DNA from 3 places in the Pseudoalteromonas sp. 68 DY56-GL68 genome. Region 1 is predicted to be linked to each of the others. Evidence: predicted binding sites of a transcription regulator. Region 1 holds the regulator's gene; each other region holds the start of a gene.
What was found. The regulator LexA, encoded in region 1, represses DNA repair genes until DNA is damaged. The targets are predictions, from matches to a motif close to TACTGTATNNNNATACAGTA.

Region 1 (4,657 bases):
ATAAGCAATGAAGCTAACAGGATTAAAAAGGCAAAAGGTAGAATCCAGAAACTCCAGTTATTCATCCTTGGCAAAGCCATATCAGGTGCACCAATCATCATTGGCACCATCCAGTTGGCCAATCCAGTAAAGGCAGGCATAACAGCCCCAAATACCATGATCAAACCATGTACTGTCGTCATTTGATTAAAAAAGTGTGGATCAACAAGTTGCAGACCCGGCTGGAAAAGCTCTGCGCGGATCACCATTGCCATCGCACCACCAATTAGAAACATGGTTAGTGAGAAAATGAGGTATAAACTACCAATATCTTTATGGTTTGTTGTATATAACCAACGCTTGAAACCCTTAGCAGGGTGATGGTCGTGATGCGCATGCTCAGTGGCTTGCTCATTAATAACGTTACTCATTAGTTCGCCTCCGCTGCTGCATCAATCGCTGCTTGAATTTGACTCGGCTGGATAACATCACCCGTATCATTGCCCCAAGCATTTCGTTTATACGTAATGACAGCTGCAAGCTGCTTAATTGAAAGCTGTTTATCGAATGCTTGCATTGCTGTACCAGGCTTGCCATGAAGCACAATATCAATGTGATCTTTAACATCACCTAGTACAATAGGGCTGCCTTTAAGCGCAGGAAATACGCCCGGTAGCCCCATACCTGTTGGCTGATGACATGCTGCACAGCTAGCCATGTAGACTTGCTCACCTAGTGTCATTAACTCTTCTTTCGCAAGTGTTTGATCAAGTAATGCAGCATCCGCTGCTGCCGCATTCGCTTTTTCTTGTTTGGCATCAGCTAACCAAGTTGCAAACTCATCTTCAGGTAATGCTTGAACCACAACAGGCATAAAACCATGATCTTTACCACACAGTTCAGCACATTGGCCCCGATAAACACCAGGTTCGTTAATTCGTGTCCATGCTTCATTGATAAAGCCCGGGTTTGCATCTTTTTTCACCGCAAAATCAGGAACCCACCAAGAGTGAATAACATCGTCAGAAGTCATCAAAAAGCGTACTTTTTTATTGATAGGAAGAACCAGCGGCTTATCGACTTCAAGTAAGTAATTTGCTGTCTTTTCAGCTTGGTTATCTATTTGATCTTTTGGTGTCGACAAAATCGAGTAATAGGCAATATCTTCACCCATATATTCGTAATGCCATTTCCATTGAGAGCCCGTGACCTTAATGGTGATGTCCGCCTTAGAGGCATCTTCCATGGCGATTAAGGTTTTTGTGGCAGGCACAGCCATGGCAATTAAAATCACAAACGGAATGGCAGTCCAAAGAATTTCAACTTTTGTGCTTTCATGAAATTGGGCAGGCTTTGCCCCTTTTGATTTTCTATGATGTATTAAAGCCCAAAACATCACCGCAAAAACGATGACGCCGATTACACAACAGATAATAAATATCGTCATGTGTAACTCATAAACATTATTACTTATATCAGTTACCCCTTTACGCATATTAAATTGACTATTTGCCAATGCTAACTGCGGTAGAGACACTAATATAAGCCACAAGGCATAACGCATTTTACCCATGTGACAGCTCCTTTAGATGCTATTGCAAGACGCAAAGCGAAAAGGCGTACAGCTAGGTGCCCATTCGTATTTTTATTGTTAAGAGCAAACACGTACCAACACGACAGAAATCTGATACAAGCTCATCGTTTAACACCACAGCACATTATTTTGTGTCTTTTTAGTAAAGCGGTGTTAACACAATGTATTAACCAATTAGTTAAAAAATGAACAATAAGCAAGTTTTTAATCTAAGAAATGTTTATTTTGGTGCAAAAATAACAACTATAATCAGAGCGTTATTTGTAAAAAAAGGAGAAGAGCAAAAACTCAAAAAGAAAGGAAAACTGCGCTATACATGGACTTCCAGCAACGCTAAGGGGTCACAAATCGATGCTAAATAGGTAAAAAGCGGCGTCGCACCAAATTAAATCAGTTTGACGCACCATTTTGGAAACATCTTACTCAGTACAATACATCAAAACAAAAAACGAGCGTGACTGAGAACACTAAAGTTACTTAAGTATATTAGCGTTACATCCAATCAGCATTACGAATAACCCCAACTGCCAATCCTTCAATATTGAAAGATTCGTGTTCGAGATCAACTTCAATCGGTGCAAACTCGTCATTTTCTGCATGTAGGAGGACTTTTCGACCTGCTTTTTCTAAGCGTTTTACAGTCACATCTTCATCAACACGCGCAACGACAACTTGACCATTTTCAGCCACTTGTGTTCTGTGTACTGCCAGTAAATCACCATCCATAATGCCTATATCTTTCATACTCATGCCATTAACACGTAGTAAAAAATCTGCAGCGGGCTTAAACAAAGATGGATCAACCTGACAATGGCTCTCTACATGTTCCTGCGCTAAAATTGGCTCACCTGCGGCAACACGACCAATTAAAGGGAGTCCTAGTTGTTCTGGCTCATCCTCTTCAACTAACTGAATACCACGACTCGCACCAGGCTTCATTTTTATCATGCCTTTTTTAGCCAGCGCTTTAAGATGTTCTTCAGCAGCATTGGCACTTTTAAAACCAAGCGTTTGAGCTATTTCGGCACGAGTTGGCGGCATGCCTGTATCTTTAATAAATACTTTAATAAGTTCTAATATTTGCGATTGGCGTTTCGTTAATGGGCGCATACAACTGGTTTTCCATACAGTACATTTAACTGTGAGTATATACAGTTATCTGAAAATCGCAAATTTAAATTAGCCACCTCATTTTGCTACAAAACTAACATTGAACAGCACAGTTATATGCAATATGGTAGTAGCTTTAATTAGCTTGCTAAGGAAATACCATGAGCATTTGGCACCAGCCAATCACTTTGGAGCAATGCCAGCAATTTGCACAAGGCATTACAGGTGAAGGAACTTTGATGAAAACCATGGGCATTGAAATAACCGAAATTGGTGATGACTACCTAGTTGCCACCATGCCCGCTATACCAGCCCACCATAATCCAATGGGGATGGTACACGGAGGCGCAAATGTTGTGCTAGCTGAGACTGTGGCCAGTTATGCGGCAAATTTTGTTGTTGACTTCGAAAAGTTTTATTGTGTCGGCCAAGAGATAAATGCCAATCACCTCAAAGCATCACGCAAAGGCGTACTTACAGCAATTACACGCCCTATTCATCTAGGGAAAAGAACATCGGTTTGGGAAATTAAAATTAGTAATGCGGCAGGTGAACTGTGCTGCGTATCACGTATGACCGCAGCAGTGGTAGAACGAAGATAGCGAGCTTAGCTCTGAACCGGATAGATGGTAATTTCGATCCCTGCGCCAATGGCAGAAATACGTAATAAGGTATCTGCGTGCAGGGCTTGATTAAAACATTTTGGCGAGTCACCTGACTCAAAACCAATATCAAATGTTCGTTTTGAACACGAAAGCCACTGTTTCAATGCATTGCGTGAACATGACTCAATTAATTCGCATAATTGATTAATTGCTTTATCTGGCGTGCTAATGTCAGCTGTTGCTTCAATACGAGCAAGTTGGCGATATTCATCTTTGTCATAATGTAAGACCATGGCGTTTTTCTTTAAATCAGCCACCAGTGCACTTATATCGTGTTTTGATTCAAGCTCCAAGTCTACATTTAAAAATTGAATTTCCGACATACCTTCGTTTTACCCTCTATTAATAGCGATTGGAACTTTAACGCAGTTTTGTCTATATACCAAATCTAGAATACAGTTAATGCGACATTATGCCGCATTGGCAGCCTAATTTAAGCTTTTACAATAGCGCCTATACAAAAATAACAAATGGTTTTCTATGAATAAACGTATGTTCAAATATGCCCGCAAAGTGCATAAATGGTTAGGTTACTTGCTCGCCATACAAATCTTTTTTTGGCTGCTGGGTGGCTTGGTAATGAGCGCCATTCCACTTGAAAAAGTACATGGCAAACACTTAGCTAAACGCAGCCTCAGTAATCCATTTAAAGTACATGATTACATGGCATCAATTGATGCAATAACAACTCAATTTGAGCAAATTAGTGATATAAAATACAGCCACTTACTCACAAAACCCACTATTGAAATTGCCACTTTAAACGGTACATTTACCTTTGATGGTATAACGGGTGAGGCAATGGCTAGGCCAAGTGAATCTGAGATTATTGAAAATGCTAAAGCACACCTACTCATTAGTGCAAAGACCTCTCAAGTACAGCTTTTAGCAAAAGGACCCAGAGAAATTGCATACAAAGCGAATGTTTGGCAAGTCAGCTTTGATGACTGGCTGACAACCACCCTGTATTTAGATAGCGCTACAGGTAAGATCATTACAGTACGCAGCACTATTTGGCGTATTTTCGACTTTTTCTGGATGTTGCATATTATGGATTACGACGAGCGCGAGGACTTTAATAACCCCTTACTTATAAGCTTTGCAGCCACCAGCGTACTGTTTTGTCTTTCTGGCATTTTATTATTACTACAAAACCTACGTATAAAACGCCGTAAGCCAATTTCAATTATCAGTAAATAATCCTACCAGCATCGGCACCACTGTTTTGGTGCCTTGCTTATAACTTGTCGAAGTTTGAATTGTTCGGACTGATTATCTCGATAACAATCAAACTCTTTTTCTTTTAGAG
Region 2 (4,657 bases), on a different contig from region 1:
ATCCAGTAATAAGTTGCTCTGGTATTTCTTTCTTTACCGCCTTACAACTAAGTTCAATAATTTGTCGCGCGGTTAAAAAATCGGGCAGCGCAATACGGTCACTGGCAATCGAAACATAACTTTGAACAGATTCAATTGTTTCACTGTTGAACAAAACATACCCTGATTGTGGATTTTCGAGGCCTGCAATGATCATCAGTAATGTTGTTTTTCCCTTGCCATTAGCTGCTTGTAAGCAGGTTTTTTTGCCGTTGAACTGCTTATTATAATTTTTAAAAACTTGAGCTGAAGCGAAACGCTTATTGAGATCTTTAATTTCTATCATGATTATTCCTTTAATTGTGGAAAAATACTAACACACTGGTGTCCACATTTAGTTACATGATTTGTAACAAATATCGACGCTCGAAGGCTTGCGTTTATAAATTGAACAAGTAAGACTCTATTGCGGAAAAATAAAAAGGAATAATTACAATGAAACCGAGTTTCCAATTAGCAGCCATTGCTTGTGCGCTCAGCCTTGCATTAGCAGGATGTTCACAGTCAAACCAATCAACAACTAATACTAATAACCAACAGCAAGTCCAAACAGTTAAACAATATGATGCTGAGACCTTTTTTGATACAACCTCAATTATGGGTAGCAGTTTTTCACCGAAGGGCGACAAAGTACTAATAAGCAGCGACGAAAGCGGTATTTATAGCTTGTACGAAGTCGATATTAAAACCGCCAAGAAAACCCGCTTAACAGATTTTGAAGACAGTACTTATGCAGTCGCTTATTTCCCTAACGATGAGCGCGTATTATTTACTAAAGACTCAGGCGGTAACGAGCGTTATCACATCTATGTGCGCGAAACCGATGGCACAGTTAAAGATCTCACCCCCGGTGAAGAAACTAGAGCAGGGTTTGCTGGCTTTACTGAAGACGGTAAACACTTCTTTATAACCAGCAATCAACGCGACGCTAAATTTATGGATCTGTACCGCGTTGATGCTAACAGCTATGAAGTGACCCCTGTTTATCAAAATACTATGGGGCTTGATGTCGGTGCAATCAGCCCTGATGGCCGTTTTATTGCTTTATCGAAAAACAATTCGAACAAAGACAGCGATGTATTCATTCTTGATACTCGCAAAAAAACGCTTAAACCAGAACTCATCACTCGCCATGACGACGATGCCAAATACTCTCCTGAAACCTTCTCAAGAGACAGTAAATCACTGTATTACTCAACCGATGCCAAAGGTGAGTTTGCAGAAATTTGGCGCTATGATTTAACGACTGGCGAGCATAGCCCTGCCCTCAAAGATGAATGGGATGTGAGCTTTATTTACTTCTCTAAATCTGGTCGTTATCAAGTAAGTGGTGTTAATGCTGACGCAAGCACTAAGGTGTCGATAATCGATACCACCACAGGTAAAGGCATAGCTATGCCATCGCTGCCTGCTGGTAATTTACGTGGTGTAAACTTCTCTGCTGATGAAAAAACCATGGCGTTTTACTTGAATTCAGATACCTCGCCAAGCAACTTATTTGTGTGGCAACTCGGTGAGTCGAAAGCGAAACAGTTAACCAACACATTAAGTGATGCGATTGATCAAAATGACTTAGTTGAAAGCACAATTGTACGCTTTAAAAGTTTTGATGGTTTAGAAATCCCTGGGGTTTTATATAAGCCTAAGCAAGCTAACAGCAACAACAAAGTACCAGCTTTAGTTTGGGTGCATGGCGGCCCAGGCGGACAAAGCCGCACAGGTTATAGTGCAATGCAGCAGCATCTAGTCAATCATGGTTATGCCATTTTTGCAGTCAATAACCGTGGCAGTTCAGGTTACGGTAAAACCTTCTTTCATTTAGATGACAAAAAGCATGGCACTGACGATTTACAAGATATCGTTTATGGTAAAAAACACCTGCAAAGCTTAGATTGGGTTGATGCAGACAAAATTGGCATTATGGGGGGCAGCTACGGTGGCTTTATGACCGCCGCAGCACTTGCCTTCGAGCCTGAAGAATTCAAAGTAGGTATTAATATCTTTGGTGTAACAAACTGGGTTAGAACCTTAAACTCGATCCCACCATGGTGGGAGAGTTTTAAAAAGGCGCTGTATGATGAAATGGGCGACCCCGCGACAGACGGCGAACGTCACCGTGCAATTTCGCCGCTCTTTCATGCTAAAAACATCACTAAGCCATTAATGGTGATCCAAGGTGCTAACGACCCACGGGTTTTACAAGTTGAAAGCGATGAACTTGTTGCCGCTGTAAAGGCAAATGGTGTGCCTGTCGACTATGTGTTATTTGATGATGAAGGCCATGGTTTTACTAAAAAGGAAAACCGTATTAAAGCCTCAAACGCATACCTTGAGTTTTTAAATACCTACTTAGATAAGTAGTAAAACAGTAAAGGTTAAAGGCCGGTTTTATACCGGCTTTTTTATGCAAAATACCTGTATACAAGCAAAATTTAGTATTTCATACAGTACTGTACGAAATACTGTATGAATTTAGTGGTAGATTTTTCACCTTTTTAGCTCTTCAAAGAAAATCATAACTACATGTTTAATAACAACTAAATATTTTTAATTAAAATAAAACTGAACTATTGGTTAAAAAATAGCAAAAAAGTACTTGCGCAAAAACACTGTATAAACTACTGTATACACATACTGTATAAACAACCAGTGAGTGAAAGTTATGTTACAGCCAATTACATTAAGAACAGTTAAAAGCTACCAACAAGATAACGACAAAGCGTCTGTTAATTTAATTCAAATTGAAGACGAAATATCAGCAACCTTTGAGTTATTAAAAGTATTGCATCATTACAATAGCCAAAATGCATGGACACTATTAATTGCCCCTGACCATGTACCTAGCAAAGCATTATTAGATTCGTGTTCGATTGATACCAGCAAACTACTTGTGATCAGACAAAAGCATTTAGTTAACCTTGAGTACGTACTTAGCTCAGCATTACATAACGGTAATTTTGCTGCTGTGATCACATGGACAGATATTGTAAACAATCACCAACTTGATTCGATGAACTTAAACCTTGAGCAGGCATCAGCTAAGTTTTATTGCTTTACAAAAAGCGCTCAGTTAAACAATTTAGTACCCCAGCCACAATAGGCTTGTTAAAATAACAATTTACAGTTTTAGGTAAGTTGTTATGACATCACTCACACACCCCCTTTGTCCTTGTGGCAGCGAATCGACTTACGAGCTTTGCTGCCAGCCTTTTCATACCGGTGCAAACCAAGCTGATACCCCAGAGCAACTTATGCGTTCTCGTTTTAGTGCATACGCGCTAAAAGATGCAAAATATGTATTTAGTACTTATGTACAAAGCCAGCAAGCCGCGAACCCGGTTCGCGAAATTAAAGATTTTGCTAATAGCTGCCGTTTTACCAAGCTAAACGTTTTAGATACTGAATATAACGAGCAAGAAGGTTTTGTAGAATTTAAAGCAAATTACTTTTACCAAAACTTGTATTGTGAGTTACACGAAAAGTCGCGTTTTATTAAAGAAGATGGCCTATGGCGTTACCTAGATGGTGATATAACGCCCGTTGCAGATATTAAAATTGGCCGTAATGATGAATGCCCTTGCGGTAGCGGCAAAAAATATAAAAAGTGTCACGCAATTTAAATCACGGCTATTCACTTTTTATATAGCCAATCTAAACCTTGACTGGCCGTTGTAGGGAAAGCCGTTGCGTGGTGGGCATGTGGAATAACAAATAAATTTGTCATCACGTGTTCGCCACTTTGCTTATTAATTTTATCTACTAATTGTTTAGTACCAGAAACCATTTTTTCACCTTCACTCTCTTCAAGCTCACCCACTGCGATGTAAACTTTTGTTGTGTTGGTAGCTGGTTGTACAGTCATAGCTAATATTGAGTTTTCTTTAAACCACACTGATGGACTGCCAATTATATAGCTTGAAAAAAGCGTCGGCTCGGTAAATAAGGTATAAGCAACAAACAGGCCCCCTAACGAATTACCGACAAGCGTCTTTTGCGTGTCAGTGCGATAATGCGTGTTAATATAAGGGATAACAGTCTGTTTTAAGTAATTTAAATGTTGCTTTGCGCCCCCTGTAGCACGTTTCCATGTCTTATCAACAAACGGTGTGTAATCATGAATTCGGCTATTTAGCCCAGGTATGCCCTTTTGATAACCAACGGCAACAAGAATTACTTCCTCAATGGAGCCTGAATTCATCATAAAACGGCTAGCACCTGAGGCTATGGGCAAACTGTAATTGGCGTCTAACAGATAAACCACTGGATAACGTTTCTGGTTTTGTTTTTGATAGCTACGTGGCAGTTTGATAGTAATGGGGTATTCATTTTCTGTATGTTTATCTTTTAGCAAAACTGTATCAGTGCGCGGCAGAGTAAAGGGTTCAGCCCAAGCGGTAAAGCCTGTTCCGAAAATACAGAACATCAAAATAAAAAGTATATTAGGCATCGTTAATCCTTTAGCCATTTCTTAATGGGTAACACCCACTCATCTTTTGGCTCATAAAATGCGCCATGAGAGAGTCCTGTATTAATGCTTATTTCTTCGAACTTAGTAACTTCACTCCTATCAATTAAAAATTGGCAAGAGCCAACCTGATCAGACCGTTCAAAGATTGAG
Region 3 (4,657 bases), on a different contig from region 1:
GATATTCAACATGAAACATGTGATTCAACTTTCCATGCACTGCAATCAGCATTAGATACGCCCAATAGCGCAGCAATCGGCTCAGCTCAAGCAGGGAAAAATGTTGGTCTAGAGGTTGTAAAAACAGGACTGGCTAATCAAAGTGAAAACCATAGCCGTTTTATTGTTGTTGCACGTAAACCACTGCAGGTTTCTAAACAAATACCAACAAAAACAAGCTTGATCATGGCAACCAAGCAACAAGCTGGTTCATTAGCTGATGCGTTAATGGTATTTAAGCATCATCAAATAAACCTTGTAAAACTTGAATCTCGCCCTGTACCCGGTAACCCGTGGGAAGAGGTTTTTTATGTAGATTTAGAGGCTAACCTTGACGATTTACATGTCAAACAAGCACTCGAAGAGCTGAAAGAGCACACCCAATATATTCGTATTCTAGGCTGCTACCAAAGCGAGTCTTTACAAGCTGTCAGCGTTTAACGTAAAAACTAGTCGTAACACCAAAAGGAGCTAGCAAGCTCCTTTTTGTTACGAATATTCACCGCAGACACTTGCACCCAAGGCACTCCCTAAGCATAATCTTGAAAACACTTCAAAATTGGATCTTTCATGAATAGGTTAGCTGAATTAGCAAGCAAAAGAACACCTTGGGTTTTACTCGCTTTAACCGCATTTGTTTTTGAAATAACAGCACTGTTCTTTCAATACAATATGGGACTTGAGCCCTGCATAATGTGTATTTACCAACGTTTTGCTATGCTTGGCCTTCTTGGTGCAGGTATTGTCGGCGCAATCAACCCACAAAGTACCCTATGTAGACTTATCGCATTTGTTACTTGGGGGATATCTTCAATTTGGGGCTACTTTATCGCCAAAGAACACATCGCGATGCAAAACAATACAGACCCGTTTGCATTTAGCTGTGCATTTGAGCCAAACTTTCCAAGCTTTATGCCTCTACACGAATGGATCCCAAGCTTCTTTGCTGCAACAGGTGATTGTGGAAACATAGATTGGCAATTTGCGTCAATGAGTATGCCTGCGTGGATGGAAGTTATTTTTGCAGCCTATTCACTTGTTTTTATCGCTGTTGTAGCGAGTCGTTTAGTAATTAAAAAGTCGTTGTAATGTTGTATTTTTTTTCTAGTCAAATTCCTGCTTTAAAAGAGTTTAAAGTAAGACAACGTCAGCAAATTATTGCCCTTGCACTTGCGCATTTAAGTCCTACACAGAAGATCATTTTATCGGTATGTAAACTTGTTTTTTTAGCGCCCCTGTTTTTAGGTTTAGCTTATTTTCAGGGCTGGTCGCTTGTGCCTTGGCTGCTACTAGCTGGTCTGAGCTATCCACTCATAACAACACCGATAGAAAACATGTTTGCGCTCCCTCATTTACAAGTAGCAATTAAAGAGTTTAAACAGGGCGAATAACCGCCCTGCTTACTTATTTAAAGAATAATTTTTCCTTCTAACTGCGAGAACACCTTTTCACCGATCCCTTTTACATCTTTGAGTTGTTCTAATGATTTAAAAGGCCCCTGCTGAGTTCGGTGTTCTATAATCGCTTTGGCTTTTGACTCACCCACGCCAGGAAGCAAAGTGAGTTGCTCAACACTGGCTTTATTTATATTCACCTTTTGCTGTTTAACTTGCTCAGCTCCTTTATCTTCAGCTGCGCTAATAGGTAAAGTGGGCAATAAAGTTAAGCCTATTGATAGAAAGAGAGTTGATAATAGTTTCATATTTTCCTCCGTGATATCCATTATGGATAGTTAAGTTAATTGTCACCTAACGCTTATTGCATCCCTACCGTTTCTACAATGGTGACATCATTAAATAAACCTAAAACCAACCCCAATGTCAAATAATCACCACAAAAAATAGACTCATCAAACTTGCAAATTCCGCCACAAACGATTACTGTATATAAAAACAGTAATCGAAGTGGCGTTGCTACGCTACAAATGCCACGCTTAAATGCAGGAGAAATCATGGCTGTTGTTGTTAAATATGTTGTAGAAAGAAACGGAGTCGAGCGAATGACGTTTACTACTAAAAAAGAAGCTGACGCATATGACAAGATGCTCGACATTGCTGAATCACTAGAAATGATGCTTGAGAAAGTTGACGTACCACTTAGTGAGCAACAAATTGAATCTCTTGCACTTGAGATGGCAAAAGAAAAAGACCAATTTATGGCTGTTTTGAAAGGTGCTAAAGAGGCTCCTGTAAAACCTAAAAAAGCAAAAGCAACCACCGACAATGTTGCAGATATAAAAGAAAAAGCAGCAGGTTAAAAATAAAAATCCAATAAAAAGGGCAACTCTATGTTGCCCTTTTTGTATCTAATCAAAAGTGTCTAATTAAAAACTACAGTGATGCCTCAACGTCATCAAATAATTTAGTAATTTCTTCTTTAGGTTCTGGTGTACTTAAACTCACAGCGACTATCGCAATACTTGATAGAATAAACCCAGGCACTATCTCATAGATAATTGCACTTAATTTTTGCCCATCAATCGTAACTGGTGCATAAATCCAAAATAGAACTGTCGCAGCACCCACAACCATACCCGCTATAGCCCCCTGAAGGTTCATACGTTTCCAGTAAAGGCTGAATAACACAAGTGGGCCAAATGCAGCACCAAAACCTGCCCATGCATTACTGACTAGGTCAAGAATAGAACTATTACGGTCATAAGCTAAGTAGATAGCAAACAGCGCAACCAAAATAACACTAATTCGGCCAACTAAAACAAGTTCTTTCTGAGACGCACTGCGGTTGAGGTATATTTTATAGAAATCCTCAGTCAATGAGCTTGAACACACCAATAGCTGCGACGAAATAGTACTCATAATCGCCGCAAGAATAGCAGCAAGTAAGAAGCCTGCAATCAGTGGGTGGAAAATAAGCTCAGACAGCACTAAGAAAATAGTTTCTTTGTCATCAATTGGCATTTGGTTTTCCAGCATGTAAGCGGCACCAAACAGACCAGTTAGCACAGCACCAATTGCCGATAATGTCATCCACGACATACCCACACGGCGCATGGTCGGCATATCTTTCACTGAGCGAACAGACATAAAGCGTACAATGATATGTGGCTGACCAAAATAACCTAGTCCCCACGCCATTGCCGAGATGATGGCAATTGTTGAGCCACCTGCAAACCAGTCCATCATATTAAGTGCATGAATTTCTGATTCTTTCGGTGAGCTTAATAATAAGTCATAGCGAGCATTAGCTAACGTATCCATAAACGGCTGGTCAAGCATAGTATAGGTCGCTATCGGTACTGCAAGCAGCGACACGAACATGATACAACCTTGCACAAAATCAGTTAAACTAACTGCTAAAAAACCACCGAATAATGTGTAAAGAACAACCACACCCGTTGTGATATACAAGCCCATCTCGTAACTCATGTTGAATGAATTTTCGAACAGCTTACCACCCGCAACAACCCCTGATGAAGTGTATAATGTGAAGAATACGATAATAACAATAGCTGAAATTACGCGCAGAATATTTTTATTATCATCGAAGCGATTTGCAAAATAGTCTGGAATGGTGATTGAATCATTCGCTTTCTCTGTATACACGCGCAAACGTGGTGCGACGAGAAAATAGTTTGCCCAAGCACCAAGTACCAAACCTATTGCGATCCATACCTTACTTAAACCAAACAAGTACATTGCACCTGGCAGACCCATCAGTAACCAACCACTCATATCTGATGCACCTGCTGATAGTGCAGCGACACTTGGTGATAGATTACGACCACCTAGCATGTATCCCGATACATCATCTGTTGATTGTTTGTAAGCATAAAGCCCAATCCCCAACATTACGATGAAGTACAATGCTAACGAAATTATCATTCCTGTTTCCAAATTAGCCTCCAATTATTGATTAATGTTGGCTTTTAATCCGAATAATGACTCGCAAGCCATTTAATTTTAAGACATTATTGGGGTAAAAACCGATATCACTCACGACTATATCATGCTTCTACCCTCCAACTCCAATCTAGCCGATGGGTAGCGGCTTTGACGCAATAAACACTTTGCTAACAATTTTTCTATTATTTAGACGCAAGTAATAGAATTCTATTACGATTTATCCTAGTCTTAGGATCTAAAGTGAAATAATAAAACAACTTTTCCCCGTTTCAGCTCTTTAACTAATGCTATTTCAAACGCAATGCAATATATTGCGGGGAAAAATGATTTAACTGATGTGGATTTGCTTCAAATATGTACTTTTACGCTGCGCGCCAACCAATTCTAGACAAAGAAAAGAAACTTGTAGGCTATGAACTTCTCTTTAGAGATGGTGTAGATAACGTGTTTCCTGAGATTGATGGTGATGAAGCGACTTCTCGACTCATTGAAGGCAGCCAATTCAACTTTGGACTTGATGATTTAACTGATAATAAGCCTGCCTATATCAACTTTACCCTAGAAACGCTGCAAAAAGGCTACCCATTACTGCTTGGTAAAGACCAGATTGTTGTAGAAATTCTTGAAACAATCCAACCTGGGAAACGCCTTTTAGCTATAGTCAAAGACTTAAAAGAAAAAGGCTACACCCTTGCGCTTGATGATTATATTCATCAACCTGTTTGGCGTCATTTTTACCCTTTTATTGATATTAT

Region 2: a site for LexA is predicted at 2,659-2,678, ahead of NYF15_RS14315 (SulA-like leucine-rich domain-containing protein). Genes of this name have one in related genera too.
Region 3: a site for LexA is predicted at 1,918-1,937, ahead of NYF15_RS12860 (YebG family protein). Genes of this name have one in related genera too.

The regions. Positions count from the first base shown of each region.
Region 1 covers NZ_JAOCZL010000011.1:33,226-37,882, reverse strand. The annotation lists gene ctaD (cytochrome c oxidase subunit I) at 1-410, opposite strand, end outside; gene coxB (cytochrome c oxidase subunit II) at 410-1,552, opposite strand; gene NYF15_RS07285 (hypothetical protein) at 1,759-1,935, shown strand; gene lexA (transcriptional repressor LexA) at 2,066-2,683, opposite strand; gene NYF15_RS07275 (PaaI family thioesterase) at 2,845-3,285, shown strand; gene NYF15_RS07270 (hypothetical protein) at 3,291-3,671, opposite strand; gene NYF15_RS07265 (hypothetical protein) at 3,829-4,548, shown strand.
Region 2 covers NZ_JAOCZL010000020.1:533,143-537,799, reverse strand. The annotation lists gene NYF15_RS14325 (ATP-binding cassette domain-containing protein) at 1-325, opposite strand, end outside; gene NYF15_RS14320 (alpha/beta fold hydrolase) at 475-2,400, shown strand; gene NYF15_RS14315 (SulA-like leucine-rich domain-containing protein) at 2,702-3,139, shown strand; gene NYF15_RS14310 (YchJ family protein) at 3,180-3,659, shown strand; gene NYF15_RS14305 (alpha/beta hydrolase) at 3,671-4,486, opposite strand; gene NYF15_RS14300 (alpha/beta hydrolase) at 4,489-4,657, opposite strand, start outside.
Region 3 covers NZ_JAOCZL010000020.1:222,704-227,360, reverse strand. The annotation lists gene NYF15_RS12880 (chorismate mutase) at 1-480, shown strand, start outside; gene dsbB (disulfide bond formation protein DsbB) at 610-1,128, shown strand; gene NYF15_RS12870 (DUF6170 family protein) at 1,128-1,430, shown strand; gene NYF15_RS12865 (helix-hairpin-helix domain-containing protein) at 1,448-1,741, opposite strand; gene NYF15_RS12860 (YebG family protein) at 1,991-2,296, shown strand; gene putP (sodium/proline symporter PutP) at 2,370-3,881, opposite strand; gene NYF15_RS12850 (EAL and HDOD domain-containing protein) at 4,257-4,657, shown strand, end outside.